DNA from 2 places in the Proteus vulgaris genome. Region 1 is predicted to be linked to the other one. Evidence: predicted binding sites of a transcription regulator. Region 1 holds the regulator's gene; the other holds the start of a gene.
What was found. Region 1 encodes PhoB, which activates phosphate uptake and scavenging genes when phosphate is short. Its sites were predicted from a motif close to CTGTCATAAAACTGNCNNAT; they were not measured.
Positions count from the first base shown of each region.

Region 2: the regulator PhoB is predicted to act here: its motif matches at 5,277-5,296, upstream of phoA (alkaline phosphatase).

Region 1 covers NZ_CP090064.1:723,842-733,745, forward strand. Annotated here, with positions in the region: gene LW139_RS03445 (bifunctional metallophosphatase/5'-nucleotidase) at 1-1,454, shown strand, start outside; gene LW139_RS03450 (nitroreductase family protein) at 1,739-2,338, opposite strand; gene LW139_RS03455 (AAA family ATPase) at 2,469-6,197, opposite strand; gene sbcD (exonuclease subunit SbcD) at 6,194-7,426, opposite strand; gene phoB (phosphate regulon transcriptional regulator PhoB) at 7,646-8,335, shown strand; gene phoR (phosphate regulon sensor histidine kinase PhoR) at 8,359-9,657, shown strand.
Region 2 covers NZ_CP090064.1:3,714,638-3,724,541, reverse strand. Annotated here, with positions in the region: gene radA (DNA repair protein RadA) at 1-661, shown strand, start outside; gene nadR (multifunctional transcriptional regulator/nicotinamide-nucleotide adenylyltransferase/ribosylnicotinamide kinase NadR) at 673-1,917, shown strand; gene LW139_RS17755 (ElyC/SanA/YdcF family protein) at 2,310-3,449, shown strand; gene LW139_RS17750 (alpha/beta hydrolase-fold protein) at 3,669-5,198, shown strand; gene phoA (alkaline phosphatase) at 5,401-6,840, shown strand; gene LW139_RS17740 (Na/Pi cotransporter family protein) at 7,259-8,890, shown strand; gene LW139_RS17735 (GNAT family N-acetyltransferase) at 8,893-9,441, shown strand; gene LW139_RS17730 (DUF1435 family protein) at 9,633-9,896, shown strand.

The sequences.
Region 1 (9,904 bases):
ATATGGCTACGTTAATTAAAGAAATGAAGAAAGATAACCCGAACAACATCGTTGTTGCGGCGGGTGATATGGTTGGTGCAAGCCCACTGTTATCTTCAATGTTCCATGATGAGCCTTCAATTGAAGCATTATCATTAGCAGGCTTAGAAGCAACTTCTGTGGGTAACCATGAATTTGATAAAGGCATGGGCGAATTACTGCGTAAACAAAACGGTGGTTGCCACCCAGTAACGGGGTGCCAAGGCCCAACTGAGTTTAAAGGCGCAGATTTCCAATACTTAGCAGCTAACGTTATTGTTAACGAAACTGGCAAAACATTATTCCCAGAATACGTTATTAAAGAATTCAACGGTATTCCTGTTGCATTCATCGGTTTAACTTTAGAAGGTACTGCGGCTATCGTAACACCTAAAGGAACCGAAGGTTTAAGCTTCCACAATGAAGCAAAAACAATTAACGCATTAGTGCCTCAGTTAAAAGCAAAAGGCGTTCAAGCAATTGGTGTTCTGATCCACGAAGGTGCTGCACAGCGTCGTGATGGTGGTCCAGTTAATATCAACGCATGTAATGGTATTACAGGTAAAGTTCTGGGTGTTGTTGAGCAATTAGATCCAGCTATCGACTTCGTTGTTACTGGTCATACTCACCAAGCTTACAACTGTACTATCAACGGTAAATCAGTGACATCGGCACAGTCTAATGGTGCAATGTTAACGCGTATCGACCTGAAATTGGATAAAACAACGAAAGATGTTGTTGATATCGAAGCTCGTAACATTTGGGTTGATAACCGTAAATACGAAAAAGATCCAGCAATCACTAAACTGTTAGAAGCTTACGAAAAAATTGCTACCCCATTAGCTAACCGCATTATCGGTAAGTTAGAAGGCAATTTAACTAAGCAAACTAACGATGCGGGTGAATCTGCACTGGGTCAAGTGATTGCTGATGCACATTTATATACGGCTAAACCAAAAGATATGGGTGGCGCACAAATCGCGTTTATGAACAGCGGTGGTATTCGTGCTGATATGACCGGTGGTGATGTTTCTTATAACGCAATCTACACTGTACAGCCATTCTCTAACGTACTGTTAACTCAAACATTAACGGGTGAGCAAATCAAGCGCCTGTTAGAACAACAGTGGGATCGTTCACGTCCACAAGTGTTAGCGATTTCAGGTAACTTCCAGTACACATGGGATAGCAAAGCATCTAATGGTAACCGTGTTATCGTTGAATCAATGAAAATTGACGGCAAACCAGTGGATATGAAAGCATCTTACCGTGTTGTGGCTAACGAATACTTAGCAACAGGTGGTAGTAACTTCTCTGTACTGAAAGAAGGTAAAGATCCAGTTTACAGCGTGCCAGATGTTGATGCAGTCGTGAAATACTTTGCTGAGCAGTCTCCAATTGCTCAACCAAAAGCGAATAACATCACACGTAAATAACGTATTTTCATACGCCTTGTGAAAATCGCACCTTTTACTTTGGTAAGGGGTGCGTAAATAAATAAAGAGAGCAAAGTGTTGAACACAAAGGGTCCATCCCTACCTTTGTATTCATTGCGCACTTTGCTCTTTTTTTATGGAATTTTTAGAGTGGTGGTATAAGGCTGCCATTCTTGCTTTGTGGGCATATAATAAAAAAAAGCCCACAGTGGCTGTGGGCAAGGAATGAAAGTAAAAAAAGAGGGTATTATTTAGGGTCTTTTGTCAGATGTCTGTTCTAACACTTATTTGAAGATTTTAAAGCGTGAATCATCTTCCATATAATTCTTCTCACCAGCCTCTTGTTCAATTGAACCAAAGACCATTTGAGCTCTTAATTTCCATGTTTTTGGCAGATCCCAAGTTGCATGAACTTCGTCATCAATAATTGGGTTGTAGTGTTGTAATGAAGCACCTACGTTCTCTGCTGCTAATGCAGTCCAAACAGAAAGTTGTGCCATACCACTTGCTTGCTCTGACCATACAGGGAAGTTCTCAGCATACAGTGGGAATTGCTCTTGCAGACCTTTTACGATATCAGTATCTTCGAAATACAAAATTGAACCAGCACCTGCGGCGAAGCTATTAATTTTTGCTTCAGTTGCACTGAATGCTTCTGCGGGTACTAATTTTTTCAGGGTATTTTTAACGATATCCCACAGTTTTTGATGTTGTTCACCAAACAGAACAACCACACGAGATGTTTGTGAGTTAAATGCAGTTGGACTCTCTTTAACCGCTTCTTTGATAATCGCCGTGACTCTGTCTTCGCTAATTGGAAGTTGATTACCTAAATGATAAATTGTTCTACGTTTTTTCATTAAATCAGTAAATGCGTTAGACATGATGTCTCCTTGATAAATTTAAGCGCTTAAAGCGTGTCTTAGCTTGGGCTAATCTATGGACATACTATAGGGGCTATTGGTGATTTATTGATATATAAAAAATTTAATCAGTTACGTCAAAATATTCGACTTAGTTTTTAACTGCTTGATTTAGATTCTGTTTATCTTCATATCTAAACTCAGGAGCAAGCTGGCTAATACCTAATCCACCGGCTTTCTTCACTTTGATCTGTACCGGAATGCGTTCTTTCATGGCTTCTACGTGACTAATCACACCAATAATTTTGCCAGAAGCATTAAGGCTATCGAGTGCATCTAATGCGATATCTAGCGTATCAGGATCGAGTGTGCCAAAACCTTCATCTAGAAATAGTGACTCAATCTGTGTCTTATTACTGACCAAATCAGAAAGTGCGAGAGCGAGCGATAAACTGACTAAGAAACTTTCTCCTCCCGAGAGAGTACGTGTATCTCGCAATGCATCTGCTTGCCATGTGTCTGCAATTTGTAGTTCAAGGCTTGCAGGTGTTTTACGTTGTAAGAAATAACGTCCATGTAGTTTTTCTAAACGGTGGTTAGCTAAATAAATCAAATGATCGAGCGTTAATCCTTGAGCAAAACGGCTAAATTTATCCCCTGAAGCAGAGCCCACCAATTCGTTTAAATAACTCCAATCATCAAATTGAGCTTGCTGTTTAGCAATATGGGTCAATAGACTTTGTTGCTCTTTGCGTTTTTCTTCATCAGTGCGTAGTTGCTCTTGGATGCGAAATTTTGTCTCTTGTAAGTGGGTTATTTGTGTTTCTAACAGCAATAATTGAGCATTAATTTGTTCGATGTTTTGCTGTGTTGCCAATAATGGCTGTTGTGACAAATGTTGTTGATATGTCTTTTCTTGTGTATCTAAACGTGTTTTTTCTTGTAGTAGTTTATCAAGCCGTTGTTTTTGTTGTTCTTGTAAACGGTTTCTTTCTTCGACTGATAACAAGGATGCTAAAAATGCATTTTCGTCAGCAAAGGGGCTGTTTTTTAACGTATTGTGATATTGCTCAATAATGCTTTGTGAAAGTGTATGAAGCCGTTGTAACGATTTTTCATTTTCCTGATATTGACCAATAAGTTGATTTAGACGAACTTCAAGTTGGTTTTTTTCTTCGCTATATTGCTCAATTTGTTTTTGTAATAACTGACTTTTTTGTTCTAACTCATTACGCGCATCTTCTGTGGTTTGTGTCCCGAATAACGCTTGGCGTTGTGCTTTCAACTGTTCTTGTTGTTGATGTAGTTGTTTAAAGTGGATTAAAACACGCTCAAGTTCTTTTTGAGTTTTAGCTAAATAGCGTTTTCTCTCTTCTTGCGTTAATGACAATTCACGAATTATTTGCAGTAATTCCTGATGTGCTTTTAATGTCGATTGATATTGTTGACTCTCTGTTTTACGCGCATTAAGCCATTGGTTTTTTTCTTCAAATTGGCATAACTGATAACCTTGTTGTTCAACTCGAGATTGTATCTCTTGTGCTAATTGTGTCTGTTGTTGCAAATATTGTGCTGTTTGTTGCTGTTTATTGATGACTTCTTTTTGTTGTTGAGTAAATTGATTTTGTTGATGAAGAATCGCTTGCTGTTGTTGATTAAACAGCTCTTTGGTATCAGATAACAGTTTGTATTCTTGCTGAAGTTTTGCTTCTAATGCTTGGTAATTTACTCGTTTTTGCGTCAGCAAATTATCTTCTTTTTCAAGCTTGGCATCTAATTGAGTTAAAGTATCTTCTTTGCAGTCAACATCAGGCAATGCGTGTGTTTGGGCTAAGGTTTGCCATTGTTGTTTTAATGTCGTTATATCTTGGGTGAGTTGTTCACTATCTTCATTGAGTTTTTTGTTTTGGGCTTGATAGTTAGCGCATTGTGTTTTTTGTTCCACTAACTCTATTGTTAATGTATGAACTTGTTGCGTTAAAAGATCTAATCGTGTTTTTGTTTCGTCTGGTTTAATTTCCTTATATTTTTCAACATAAGGATGTTCCGTTGAACCACAAACAGGACATGGGGTGTCTTTAACTAAACGTTGTCTCTCTTCTTCATATTCTGCTAACTTTCGTATTAAAAGATAATTATCATTTAAATCTTTAAGATGCTGTTCTTTCTCTTTTAAAACAATATCATTTTTGTGAATACTCTCAGTCAACATAACTATTTTTTGCTGATTATCTGACAGAGTTCTTTGGTACTGATGTTCTGCTTTTATCGCTCGTTGTAATTGAGCTTGTAATCCCATCAGTTTAGCAAGGGCATTTCTTTGTTGTGATATTTGCTGTAAACGAGAAGGGATAGCTGTAATGGCATCAGCTTTATTTTGTTGCTCAAGTTGTGTTTCCAACTCCTTTAATTGCTGTTGCTGTAAATTAAGACTGTGCTGTTGTTGCTCTAGCGCTTTAGTTGCTTTTTCTAAGCCGAGTTTGAGAGTGTGTTCTTTTTCTTGCTCTGTTTTTTCACTCTTTTTGCTCACAAAATATTTTTCTGTGATTTCATCATATTGCTCAAAATAGCGTTGCCATAAAGGTAGATTTTCAGCAAGTTGAGCATAAGCCGTATGTTGGTTTAAATAATCATTTAATTCACTGGCTTGTTTTTGTGATGTTGTTAGTTGGTGTGCTGTTGATTGAATTTTTTCCAGATATTCTGATTGTGTTTTTTCGAATGCATTTTTTTGTTGTGTTTTTGCTGAAATATCTTGTTGTAGCAAGGCTAATTGATTATCTAATGGCGCCACTTTTTCACGAATAAGTTGTAATATTTGCTGTTTCTTCTCATCGTGTTGTTTAAATGTGTTACGTGCTTCGGTTAAATGCTGATTAATTGGTTGGCTTTGTTGCTCAATAAGCTGTTTTTCGGCCTTTAATGCTAAGAGTTGCGACTCAATATAGGCTTGTTCTTTTAATAGGCGATTTTTTTCATCATAAATCGGGCGAATTTTTTCTGCAGGTTCACTATTTTCAAGACGTTGAATATCAGGTTTTGCTGCCACTAATGCTTCTTGTGCTAAATTAACCTCAGTTTGCGCAAAAGTTTTGTTTTTATTGAGTTCAATCTCTTTTTCTTGCCACTGTTTTGCTACTTGATATTCCTGTTGTTCTTTTTGTAAGAGGCTCTCTTTAGCAAAAAGATCTGTTTGTTCCGTTAATAAAGCTTGGCGGGCATTTTCATCTAATAATGCCATCATTTCAGCCTGTTGCTTGAGTGTTTTTAACGTTTGTTCTTCTTCTCGCCAATGTTTAAAGATTGATTGGGAAATATGACGATAAATATCTGTACCAGTGAGTTCTTCGAGTAACTCCGCGCGAGATTTGTCATCTGCATTAAGAAATGCTGCAAATTGTCCTTGTGAAAGCAACATTGATTTAGTAAATCGGTCAAAATCCAGCCCTGTAATATTAATGATCATCTCTTTTACTTGGCTTATCTTGCTCGCTAATATTTTGTCTTCCCCCCCAGTGATATTTATTTTGACGAGTTCAGCTTGTGGTGCCTGAAGATTGCCATCTTCTTTATAATTAGCACGGCGTTGTTCCCAAAATGCACGATAAGCGACACCTTTGACTTCAAATTCAACTTCGGCTAAACACTCTGCGGTATGGCGCGTCATTAATTCATTTTGAGATTGTGTTACTTTATCTAATCGAGGGGTTCTATGATAAAGCGCTAAACTAATGGCATCTAAAAGGGTGGTTTTTCCCGCACCGGTAGGGCCTGTAATCGCAAACAATCCGTTGCTAACAAAAGGCTCTTGGTTAAAGTTGATTTTCCATTCACCTTTTAAGGAGTTAATATTTTTAAAGCGCAGACTTAAGATTTTCATTTTACTTCGTTATCCTCTTGTTCTGCCATTTCAACTGCTTGTTTAAATAATGTGGTTAATCGCGTTTTAGTTTCTTCTGAATCAAACTCATGTTGTTCTAAACGTCTTTCAAAAACATCATAGACCGTTAATTCTGTCAGTGTTTCTTTTTCATTTTGAGTGAGCACTTGGCGTTGTTTTCTAGATCTTCTTAATAAAACCACATCAAAAAGTGGGTTGTTAGTTAACTCTTGAATACGAGTTTGTATATCACTGAGATAATCTTGTGTAGAAACTTCAATATCCAACCAGATAGTCGTCTCTGTTTCAGCATATTGGTTTTTAAAATTTTCAAGCTGTGTGGCTATTTCTTTTAATGATCCTGCAATTGTACGCAATAGCTGGAATTCGGGGATAGGGAGTAGCGTAAGCTCAGCTAATTTATCTTGCTCAAAATCGATAAGGCAGACACTTTTTTGTTGTCCACTCTCATCAAAACTTAAAGGAATTGGTGAACCACTGTAACGAATATGTCCTGATTTATTCACCACTTGAGGGCGATGAATATGGCCAAGAGCAATATAATCAAATTCAGGAAATAGGGTTGCAGAGAAGGCTTCTAAAGTACCGATATATATTTCACGTACAGAATCGCTCACACTTGCACCAATCGTTGTCAGATGGCCTGTCGCAATAATAGGGATCTTGGCGTTCAATTGTTCACGTAAATCGAGAGCTGCTTGATATTGAACTTGATAATAATCAGCAATCGCTTCTTTTAGCGCGTTTTGTTTTTCAGCACCGGATTGCCCACTTCGGCTAGTTATCATATCTCTAGGGCGTAGATAGGGGATCGCACACAGTAATGCTCCTGGCGCGTTATCTTTTTGACGAAGAATTAACGGTGCTTGCGGCGTTTCGGTATGAACACTGGCAATAACAGTGGTATTTAAACATGCCAATAGTGATTTAGATTCATTGAGTGTTGCGACGGAATCGTGATTGCCACCTAAAATAACTAATTGGCATTGTGTGTCTCTCATTGCAACAACAAAGCGATTATACAGCTCTCTGGCATAGCTTGGGGGTGAGCCAGTATCAAATATATCACCAGCAACAATTAGGGCATCAACTTGATGAACCTTAATTTGTACTAATAACCAATCAAGAAATTGTTGATGTTCTTGTGCGCGGGTTTTAGTAAAAAAATATTGCCCTAAATGCCAGTCTGATGTGTGAATAATCCGCATTGCTATCCCTCTTTTTTATTTGCTCAGAGTATAGCGCACCTTGCTTTTTTAGTGAAAACTCAACAGTAAGCCTTTTTTTGAGCGATTTTTCACCAAAAAATGATTTATTTACCTTAACAACACCATGGTATTTCAGTAATGTTAAGGTTAGTCATAAATCTGTCATAAAACTGCATCATAATCATTTTGACCCTCTATATACATTACACAGGATAGAGTATGGCAAGGCGTATTCTTGTTGTTGAAGATGAAACCGCAATTCGAGAGATGATCTGTTTTGTTTTAGAACAAAATGGTTTTCAACCAATTGAAGCAGAAGATTATGATTCTGCATTGAGTTTTCTTATCGATCCTTACCCTGATCTGGTTTTATTAGATTGGATGATCCCCGGAGGCTCCGGTTTACAGGTAATAAAACAGATGAAGCGAGAGAGTAATACTCGTGACATCCCTATTATTATGTTAACGGCAAAAGGGGAAGAAGAAGATAAAGTCCAAGGCTTAGAAACGGGAGCTGATGATTATGTTATCAAGCCCTTTTCACCTAAAGAGCTTGTCGCCCGTGTGAAGGCAATTTTACGACGTTTATCACCGATGTCAGCGGAAGATATCATTGAATTCAATGGATTATCGCTTGATCCTGTTTCTCATCGAGTAACGAGTCAAGATAAACCGATTGATATGGGGCCTACCGAATTTAAACTCCTGCACTTTTTTATGACTCATCCTGAACGCGTATATAGCAGAGAACAACTGCTAAACTATGTTTGGGGAACGAATGTTTATGTCGAAGACCGTACTGTGGATGTGCATATTCGTCGTTTACGTAAAGCCATTGAAGAAGATGGTCATGACCGAATGATACAAACAGTACGTGGAACGGGATATCGCTTCTCTGCCCGTTTCTAAGTCAATATGGGAGTAATCGTCAGGTGTTAGAACGACTATCATGGAAAGCCCTCGTCTGGGGGCTATGTCTATTTTGCTTACCTGCCTTTGTATTATCGCTTTTTATTGGCCATCTTCCTTGGCTACTGGTGGTATCACTTCTTAGTGCTTTGGTTTGGCATGCTTATAATTTGATGAAATTGTCTAAATGGTTATGGCTCGATCGCTCAGTCTTACCCCCCGAAGGCAGAGGAGGATGGGAGCCTATTTTTTATGGTATTCGACAAACACAGCAACGTAATCGTAAGCGACGTCGAGAATTAGGTGATTTAATTAAGCGTTTTAGAAGCGGGGCTGAAAGCCTACCTGATGCGGTTGTAATGATGACCAATGAAGGTAATATTTTTTGGTGTAACAGCTTAGCTCAACATTTATTAGGTTTTCGCTGGCCAGAAGACAACGGGCAAAATATTTTTAATTTATTACGTTACCCAGATTTCTTGCACTATTTTACCGCAGGCGATTTTAGTCACCCTTTAACGATTTCTCTTAATAATGGCTCTATTGTGGAATTTCGTGTGATGCCATATAGCGAAGATCAGCGCCTAATGGTAGCGCGAGATGTGACAGAAAAAAATAAACTAGAAAATGCACGACGTGATTTTTTTGCCAACGTGAGCCACGAATTAAGAACGCCTTTAACCGTTATTCAAGGCTATCTTGAAATGATGGAAGAAAATAGTGCAGAAAAACCCGCAGAACATAAAGCGATAATGACAATGCAGGAACAAGCTAAACGGATGGATACGTTGGTAAAGCAGCTCTTACAACTTTCCCGTATTGAATCAGCTCCTCATATTGATTTAAATAAGATTGTCGATATACCCGCCATTTTAACTTTATTGCAACAAGAGGCAAACTCACTAAGCCAAGGCCAACATCATATTACCTTTGATATTGATGAACAGTGGGCTGTACGTGGTAATGAAGAGCAATTGCGTAGTGCCGTTTCTAATTTAGTCTATAACGCGATTAATCACACAGAAGAAGGCACAACAATAAAAGTCAGCTGGAAGAAAATTCCTCAAGGTATGTTATTTAGTGTCTCCGACAATGGCTCAGGGATCAGTGCTGAACACTTAACACGTTTAACAGAACGTTTTTACCGTGTTGATAAGGCACGCTCTCGTCATTCTGGTGGTACAGGATTAGGGTTGGCAATTGTGAAAAAATCACTGCTTCATCATCATTCACAATTGAATATTGAAAGTAAAGTTGGGAGTGGAAGTACGTTTTCTTTTATTCTGCCTCAAACCTTACTATCTGCTAAAAAAGTACACTAATCAGCTTTTCTATTTAAAGCCTTTATCATCTAATGTTTAATTAGTGATAAAGGCTTTTTGTCTTTTTATCACTCTTTTCGATGTCAATAAAAACTAATATCGTAGCGTTAAATTTTAATATTATTAATTAATAAGAACTTTAAATATGGCTAATGACCAATATTATTGGTGATAAAATGCACAAATCATATCATGTATATTCGGTGATATATGATAGTTATAACTACCTCTGAAAAATAGTTTAGAT
Region 2 (9,904 bases), 1.4 Mb from region 1:
TGGCGAAACAGACTCTCGTTTTCGTACCTTACGTAGCCATAAAAATCGTTTTGGTGCCGTTAATGAATTGGGTGTCTTTGCAATGACAGAGCAAGGATTGCGAGAAGTGAGTAATCCTTCTGCTATCTTTTTAAGTCGAGGAGATGAGATCACATCAGGCAGTTCTGTGATGGTGGTATGGGAAGGAACAAGGCCTTTATTGGTTGAGATCCAAGCATTAGTTGATCACTCGATGCTATCAAATCCACGCCGTGTGGCTGTGGGGTTAGAGCAAAATCGCCTTGCTATTCTACTTGCAGTTTTACACCGCCATGGCGGATTACAAATGTCTGATCAGGACGTTTTTGTCAATGTGGTAGGAGGGGTTAAAGTCACAGAAACCAGTGCTGATTTAGCCTTGTTATTATCATTAGTATCGAGTTTTCGTAATCGTCCTTTACCACGTGATTTAGTGATATTTGGTGAAGTCGGCCTTGCGGGAGAAATTCGACCTGTACCGAGTGGGCAAGAGCGTATTGCAGAAGCAGCAAAACATGGTTTTAAACGAGCCATTGTACCGAGTGCAAATATGCCAAAGAAAAATCCACCGGATATGAAAGTGTATGGTGTGAAAAAACTGTCAGATGCATTATCTGTTCTTGATGATTTAGAAGACTTCTAAAGGAGCTAATTATGGGACCTTTTGATTATATCAAACAGGCTATCAGAAAAAATGGATACACCTTACAACACGTTGCTGATGAAAGTGATATGACAAAAGGCTATCTTAGCCAATTGATTAATAATAAAATCAAGAGCCCCAGTGCGCAAAAAATGTCGGCATTACATCAATTCTTGGGGTTAGAATATCCAGTCAAAAAGAAAACAATTGGTGTTATTTTTGGTAAATTTTATCCTCTTCACACAGGGCATATCTATTTAATTCAACGTGCTTGTAGCCAAGTTGATGAACTACATGTGATCCTCTGTCATGACGAACCTCGCGATAAGAACCTATTTATCAATAGTGCGATGTCACAGCAACCAACTGTCAGTGATAGATTACGCTGGTTATTGCAAACTTTTAAATATCAAAAAAATATTCGTATTCATGAATTTGATGAGCATGGTATTGAGCCACAACCTCATGGTTGGGAAATGTGGAGTGAAGGGATCAAAACCTTTTTGCGTGAAAAACAAATTTCACCTGATTTTATCTATACCAGTGAACGTGATGATGCGGATCAATATAATGCTTTCTTGGGTATTGAAACGATATTGATTGATCCAGAACGCTCATTTATGAATATCAGTGGTAGTCAAATTCGCCAAGCACCTTTTAAATATTGGGAATATATTCCAACAGAAGTTAAACCCTTCTTTGTGCGCACCGTGGCTATTTTAGGCGGTGAATCTAGCGGTAAATCAACATTGGTCAATAAGCTTGCCAATATCTTCAATACAACCAGTGCATGGGAGTATGGTCGCGATTATGTTTTCTCTCATTTAGGTGGAGACGAGATGGCATTACAATATTCGGACTACGATAAAATTGCATTGGGACATGCTCAATATATTGATTTTGCTGTTAAATATGCCAATAAAGTGGCTTTTATTGATACGGATTTTGTCACTACTCAGGCATTTTGTTTACGTTATGAAGGTAAAGAACACCCTTTCGTACAAGCACTTATTGATGAGTACCGTTTTGATTTAGTGATTGTTTTAGAAAATAACACGCCATGGGTAGCGGATGGTTTACGCAGTTTAGGCAGTGATAAAGATCGTCGACTCTTCCAAACTTTACTGATGGAAATGCTAGATAAAAACAATATTGAGTATATCAAAGTTAACTCACCTGATTATGATGAGCGCTTCTTAAGTTGCGTTGAATTAGTCAGAGAATTATTGATGATGCAATCAAAGCATATTGAGTAAATACATAAATATAAAACGCCTTAAGGGGCGTTTTATATTTAAGGATAAAAATAATCACAGATCTCAAAACTCAAAACTCAACACTTTCCTCTCAGAGTAATTCCCTTTTATTTATTATTCTTTGCCACTGATGCACTATCAGAACAAAATCACTTACCAAAAGATAAAAATATATAAAAAAATCTGTCAAATAAGCTATCTACGTAATAATGCTATTTTTTTCAATAAGGTGAAAAAGGTTACTGAAAATTAATGTAGGGATCTCTATTATAGATAACAGGTATAGATTTATCGGTGTGTATTTCTTTTGCCATTAGGTGTGAGGAGTCACACTCTCTATCTTCATTCGTTCAAGTGAAGAAGCAGACTATTTTTCGTAAAAGGACAAGATAATGGCGCAACCTTCCCGTGTTTCACTTCATATCAAGAAAACAGTCATTTCGTTAGCGATTGCCGCTTTAGGTTTTACCGTCTCATCAACTGCATTGGCTTATCAAAAAGTTCATCAACCAGATAATAGCTATCAGCAGTATGTCTCACAGCGCCAAACGGTTGATAGTTTGATCCAAGATGCGTTAGATGCCTTTAAATCTCCGGCACGAGTGTCAGATGCAGGATTTACGGGAAAATTGCCATCAAATATGGAAATAGTGGCACAAAAACTGCAACAAGCTTATAAATTAGAACCTTACCGTCTCGATTTATTATTTAGCACCGCGAGTGCTTATATCTATAACAATGATGTTCCTCGCGCGATTACTATTTATAAACAGATTTTAGAAGCAGCACCTGATGATATTGACGCGCTAATTTATGTCACTTCATGGACTCGTTTTGAAGGAAAAGATAAAGAGAGCGAAGCATATTTCAATAAATTGAAATCATTAAATCCAGCTAAAGCTGAAGAGATTAGTCGCTTTTTTGCAGAGATTGATCGCGTAAGTAAAATGCCTTTAAGTGATAAATTGACACCGGCAGATTTGGCAAAACTAAATAAAACCAAAGATAACAACGCGATTGTGACATTGGGTTATGCTTTAAATCCCGATGGCACAATGAATAAGATTTTAATTGAACGTTTAAATAAAACTTTAGAAGTGGCTAAACAATTACCTGAAGCTATGATTGTCGTTACGGGGGGCGTGCCAAAAGCACATCAAACGGAAGGCAAATTAATGGCGGATTGGTTGGTGAAAAACGGTATTGCACCAGAGCGTATTTTCCAAGAAAACTATGCCCGTACAACCGTCGAAAATGCATTATTTAGCCGTTATGCTTTAACCAAACATCGTATTAAAACAGCCGTTATTATTAGCTCTGGTAGTCATGTTCGTCGTGCCGATGCGATTTTCACGCTTGCAAGCTGGCAAAGTGGCCCAAGTGACATTACTTATTTAACCGTTGTTGCACCAGATAAGCCATTAGCTGAATTACAAAAGGCAAGTAAATCAGATATACAAGGCATTTATCGTGATGGCTTAAAAGCATTAGGGCTATGGAGTTTCCGTAGCTATCCACTAGAAGAGCGTTAATGGGAGCGTTTTAACGTTAATTAGTTTAGAAAGGAAATCTCCTCAATAACCAAAATGATTGGGGAGGTTTTTATTATTTTTTACTGAGGCACTAAATTTATTATAAATTTGTACACGCTTAATTTTTATTGAATTGATAACAGTTATCATTACTATTGATTCTCACAATAGTTAATAATGAGAAATAAAGTGAGAATTCCTCTGATGATATGCGCATTGATGGCCTCTTTTCCCAGCTTTGCAAGTTGCTTAGCAGTAACTGAAAATAAAGAAATGACAGGTCAGTTTGATAACAACAATACGTTGTGTTTTACCGCTCATTTAGAAAGCCAACGTTATGTTGAATTAAACGTAAAAGGGATACAAAACTTACGGTTAGAGACACAAAACGGCACTCATATTCGTAGTTTGTTAAAGGATATTCCCGCTGATGGACAACAGAAAGTACGCTTTCTATTACCTAAAACGGCAAATTATCAATTAGTTGCACAAGGTGAAGCTAAAAAGCAGTGGCAATTCATGCTAACAACACAACCTTATCAACCGTTAGATAAAAATGCTGGTATTGCACCAACTAGCCCTCGTTTACAAACGCTCGCTAAACAACTTGATCAAAAAAATATTCAGGCATTTTGGCAACAAATACGCCAAGAAGGGGCTCCTCTGATTGAGCCTTATGATCATGATAAAAAGCGAGTCACCTTTCTATGGCAAGGTGCCAAAAAGAATGTTTATTTATTGGGATCACCTGATGGTAATCATGATCCGTTAACGAATTTAGCGAATAGTGATATTTGGTATCGCAGTTATATCGTGCCTAACGACACATTAATGCAATATAAATTAGCGCCTGATGTACCTGTTATTGAAAACTCAGAGCCTTTTGAACAACGTCGTGCGATTTTAACCACGGCACAAGCCGATCCGTTTAATTCCCAAAATTCACCAAGTCAATCTGAGGATATCTATAATCACTTTTCTTTATTGTCGTTAGACAGTAGGCGTGAATGCAAATTGCCTGATATTCTTGATAGAACAATGAAAGGCAAGACAGAGATTGTTCGCTTTCACAGTGAGATCTTAAATAATGATCGTGAAATAGCACTTTACCTGCCAGCCCAAAAAATGGAAACACCACGGATCCTCGTATTATTTGATGGTCAAACTTATCGTCGCCAATATGGTATTGATAAGTTTTTTGATACACAGATCGAGGAAGGAAAATTGGCACCGATGATGATCCTATTTGTTGATAGTATTGATAGTGATCGCCGTAGTGTTGAATTACCACCAAATCCTGATTTTTATCGTTTCTTGGCTGATGAATTATTTGTTTGGCTAGAAAAAGAGAAAGGTATTCACATATCAGGAGAAGAAACGATTGTATCAGGCTCAAGTTATGGTGGATTAGCGTCTTCATGGGTCGCATTTAATCGCCCTGATCGCTTTGGTAAAGTGCTGAGTATGTCTGGCTCTTATTGGTGGGCGCCTGAAAATGAAGAGCCTGAATGGCTTATTCGACAATTTGAGCAAGCAGATAAAAAACCATTACAGTTTTTCTTAGAAGCAGGGCTATTTGAAAGTCGTGGTGATAAAGGAGGAATTTTAAATAATAATCGCCACTTGAAACAGGTTTTAGAACAAAAAGGCTATCCTGTTCAATCACTCGAAATGGCCAGTGGGCATGATTATATTTCTTGGTGTGAAACACTGTATTTGGGCGCAAAAGCATTAACACAAGAAAATTAATATTTTTAAATCCGATCTCAATACAAGAGAAGCTTATACATGAGAATACATTGTATAAGCTTCTTTTTTGTCACCAACTTGTCATAAAGCTGTCATCAAAATCGCTTTTACTCTTCATTTCTTTGTCATTTAACTGCCGTAAGCTTTTTCTGACTTAAAACATTAACCCTGTTTTTTTACTTTAGAGTGCAAGGAAAAAGCTATGTCTCATCGTTACCAACGTTCTATTTTATCCGTTATTGTAACAACGCTATTGGCTGGTGCGAGTTTCTCTTCTTTTGCAGCTCCCGTTGCTGCTGATGCAATTTTGGCTCAAGATCGCGCAGCAAAAGGTAATATCACGGAATTTGGTGGTGCTCGCCGTATGACTCAAGATCAAACTGAGGCATTAAAAGCAGCTTTAAATAATAACCAAGCGAAAAATGTGATCCTCTTTATTGGTGATGGCATGGGGGATTCTGAAATCACTGTTGCACGTAACTACGCTGAAGGTGCGGGCGGGTTTTTTAAAGGCATTGATGCGTTACCGATGACGGGTCAATACACACACTATTCATTAGATAGAAAAACACAAAAACCTAACTATGTAACAGATTCGGCAGCCTCAGCAACAGCATGGGCTTCTGGTGTGAAAACTTATAATGGTGCATTAGGGATTGATGTATTTGGTAAGGATCACCAAACCATTTTGGAATTAGCAAAAGCCAATGGAAAGGCAACAGGGAACGTGACTACATCTGAAATTCAAGATGCGACACCTGCCGCACTATTTTCTCATGTCACTGGACGTAAATGTTATGGTCCCGTTGAAACCTTAGAAAAATGCTCAACTAATGCATTAGAAAATGGCGGCAAAGGTTCTATCTCTGAGCAATTATTAGTGACTCGTGCAGACGTTACATTGGGGGGCGGTGCAAAAAGTTTCGCTCAAACCGCCGCTGTGGGGGAATACAAAGGTAAAACGTTAGAGCAACAAGCTATTGAGCGTGGTTATCAAATCGTCAAAGATGCAAAATCGTTAGACGCAATTACTTTGGCAAATCAGGATAAACCGGTATTAGGTTTATTCCATGAAGGTAATATGGCTGTTGCGTGGGAAGGTCCTAAAGCGGTTTATCATGGCAATATCAATAATCCACCATTAGAGTGCAAACCTAACTCTAAACTCGATCCTAATGCGCCAACATTGGCACAAATGACTAAAAAAGCGATCGATTTACTGAAAACTAATGAAAACGGTTTCTTCTTACAAGTTGAAAGTGCCTCTATTGATAAGCAAGATCATAATGCTAATCCTTGTGGACAAATAGGTGAAACTGTTGCGTTAGATGAAGCTGTACAGATCGGTTTAGATTTTGCTAAACAAAACGGTGATACGTTGATTATTGTCACCGCTGACCATGCGCATTCAAGCCAGATTATTGAAGCGGATGTGAAATCAAGTGGCTTAACACAAGCGCTTATCACTAAAGATGGCGCAGTTATGGTGGTGAATTACGGTAACTCGGAAGAAGAATCTCAAGAGCATACTGGTGCGCAATTGCGTGTGGCTGCTTATGGTCCGCATGCGGCTAATGTGGTTGGATTAACTGACCAAACAGACTTATTCTTCACAATGCGTGATGCAATGGGTCTGAAATAAATTTAAATTAATACTGTAGTCTGTCTGAACTTGTAGTCGAATTGCCTTACTAAATTGTTGTATTTTTGCGCGACTCAGAGAGATACCCTCTAGTCGCGTTTTTTTATTAAAAATAAATATAAGAAAATAAAATGATAATAAATCAATAGGTTATTTATAGTCTGATTTTGAAAATTACACATTCTCTGTTATAATCAACAGAATTTACAAATATATCTATGTAATATTCTCAACTTCTCCATTGATTATTGCACTTAAGTTGCAATATCTTTTTATCTAATAACACTCTACGTTATTTAGGTATTACCAATAAAAATCTTTTCTCAGATGTATTATCTGCTCATGGTCTTTCTCTTTTTATGAGATTGAAGGAGAACAGAGTCAAACAAACAACGATAAAAATAAGGTTATTATTTCTATGCTGACACTGCTTCATTTACTCTCATCAGTCGCGCTTCTTGTCTGGGGAACACATATTGTTCGTACAGGGATCATGCGTGTCTTTGGCTCTGATTTGCGCCGCATTTTAGGTAAAAGTATTAATAAAAAATCCAACGCTTTCCTTGCGGGGGTTGGGGTAACGGCATTAGTCCAGAGCAGTAATGCAACGGCACTTTTGGTTATCTCTTTTGTGACGCAAGGACTTATTTCGATTACACCTGCACTTGTTATTATGTTAGGTGCGGATGTAGGTACGGCACTTATGGCACGAGTGCTGACGTTTGATCTCTCTTGGTTATCTCCACTTCTTATTCTTATTGGGGTCATTACTTTTTTAAGTCGTAAAAAAGAGCGAGTTGGGCAACTTGGGCGTGTAGGGATTGGTCTTGGTTTAATTATTCTCGCTTTGCAACTTATCGTGACATCCGCAGAGCCAATTACTCATGCGAGTGCGGTACAAGCTATCTTTATATCATTAAGTGGGGACACTGTTTTAGCTCTCTTAGTGGGCGCTTTGTTTGCCATGGTGAGTTATTCAAGCCTTGCTGCAGTGTTATTAACTGCGACATTAAGTGCAACAGGGTTAATGCCTTTGTATATCAGCTTATGCATTGTGATTGGTTCTAATATTGGTAGTGGTTTACTGGCATTAATGAGTAGCCGAGGACAAAATGTTGTTTCTCGCCAAGTTGTATTAGGAAGTCTATTTTTTAAATTGATTGGTGCATTTCTGGTTTTACCTTGGATAACCTTAATTGCGAATAAAATTCAGCAATACGGTTTTTCTCCAGCAGAAGTCGTTATCTATTTTCATGTTATCTATAATCTTGCACGCTGTGTATTGATGATCCCTTTTGTCGGCATAATGGCAAAATTATGTCAGAGACTTATTCCGGAATTACCAGTCGCAGGATCTGAAGTTGCGCCTCGTTATTTGGATCAATCTGCTATTGATACACCATCTTTAGCTATCGCTAATGCGGTTAGAGAATCACTACGATTAGGTGATGTTGTAGAACAAATGTTGCAACGTTTTATTGCATTAATGGAAGGTGATCGTCAGCAGAAAAGGGAAATTAGTCAGTTAGAAGAAGAGGTTGAATTGCTTCATAGCAGTATTAAATTGTACATGGCGCAAATTCAACAGCATGATCTGGGCACTGAAGATTCTCGACGTTGGGCCGAAATTATTGATACAGCGATGAATTTACAACAATCATCCGCTATTATTGCACGCATGTCAGTTGAAGTGGTGAGTAAAGGTTTAAATCATCACTTATTTTTATCGGAGGAAGGGCGTCGTGAATTACAGACACTCCTTGAGCGTCTGCAAAGTAATCTGAATCTGGCGATGTCGGTATTTGTTTCCGGCAACATGGAACATGCTCGTAAGTTACGTCGAGCAAAACATCGTTTCCGTTTACTCAACCAACGTTACTCGTTTGCACATGTAGAACGTCTTCATTTGCATAATATGCAAAGCATTGAAACTAGTTCTCTGCATACCAGTTTGCTTGGTGATATGAAACGGTTGAATTCCTTATTCTGTGCGGTGGCTTACCACGCACTAGAACGAAGTGAATCATCATCAGAACAGGTTAATCTTTAATAATGAAAAATGTTATTCGTCAATTAACACGAAATGAAATTCCACAAGTTTGGGAAATCGATAGAACTGAGCTTATTGAAAAACTATATGTATTAAAAGAAGGAAAGTTGCTTTTATCAGAGCAACGCTTTGATATGAAAGGTTGGCCAGAAGGTGAAACGGAACATTACACCCCTGTTTTACTTGAAAGCTTTGATCGAGGAGCGCCTTTTTGGGGCGTTTTTGAGCGTGATCGATTGGTCGCAGCGGCAAGTGTTGATCCGAAAAAGCGCGGTAAAAATGGTAGTCTACTTCAACTCTCTTTTTTACATGTTAGCCACCAGCAACGTGGGCAAGGTTTAGCACGAATACTCTTTGACTATTGCGTGAAATATGCGAAGGAAAACGGTGCGGATGGATTATATATCTCATCAACACCATCTGAAAATAGTGTGAATTTTTATCAGCATCTAGGGTGCCGCTTAATTGATATTCCTGATCCTGAACTTTATGAAAGAGAGCCAGAAGATATTCATTTGGTCTTTTATTTTATAAAGTCAAATAACGCATAATTTCGTTTATTAATAACATGATAAAATCAAACGCCTTTTCGTGAGAATGAGAAGGCGTTTTTTATATTGTAGAAAACGCTTTAACCCTTTAAAAATTAAGGATATAGAGAGTTTTTTTTCTTTATATAAGTTGATTTAGTACCGGTGTTATATATAATAATGAAAATCATTATCATTAATGGTGAGTTATTATGGCTAAATCAACACGTTTATCTCCAGTCACTTCTTGGACATCTCGTATCAGTTTATGGGAAATGTTAGCTGTTTCTTCTTTACTTACCGTCATTATGCACTCTATTGCTGGAACATCTGCATTTACGTTAGTTTTAGTTGTTTCAATGCTGCTATCAACATTGATGTTATTCCATAAGAAATTGCAGATGTGGGTGATGATCCCTGCTGGAGTTGTGTTGACTTATAGTTTAATGACACTGTTAGCCACATATTATGGATAATGAATAGA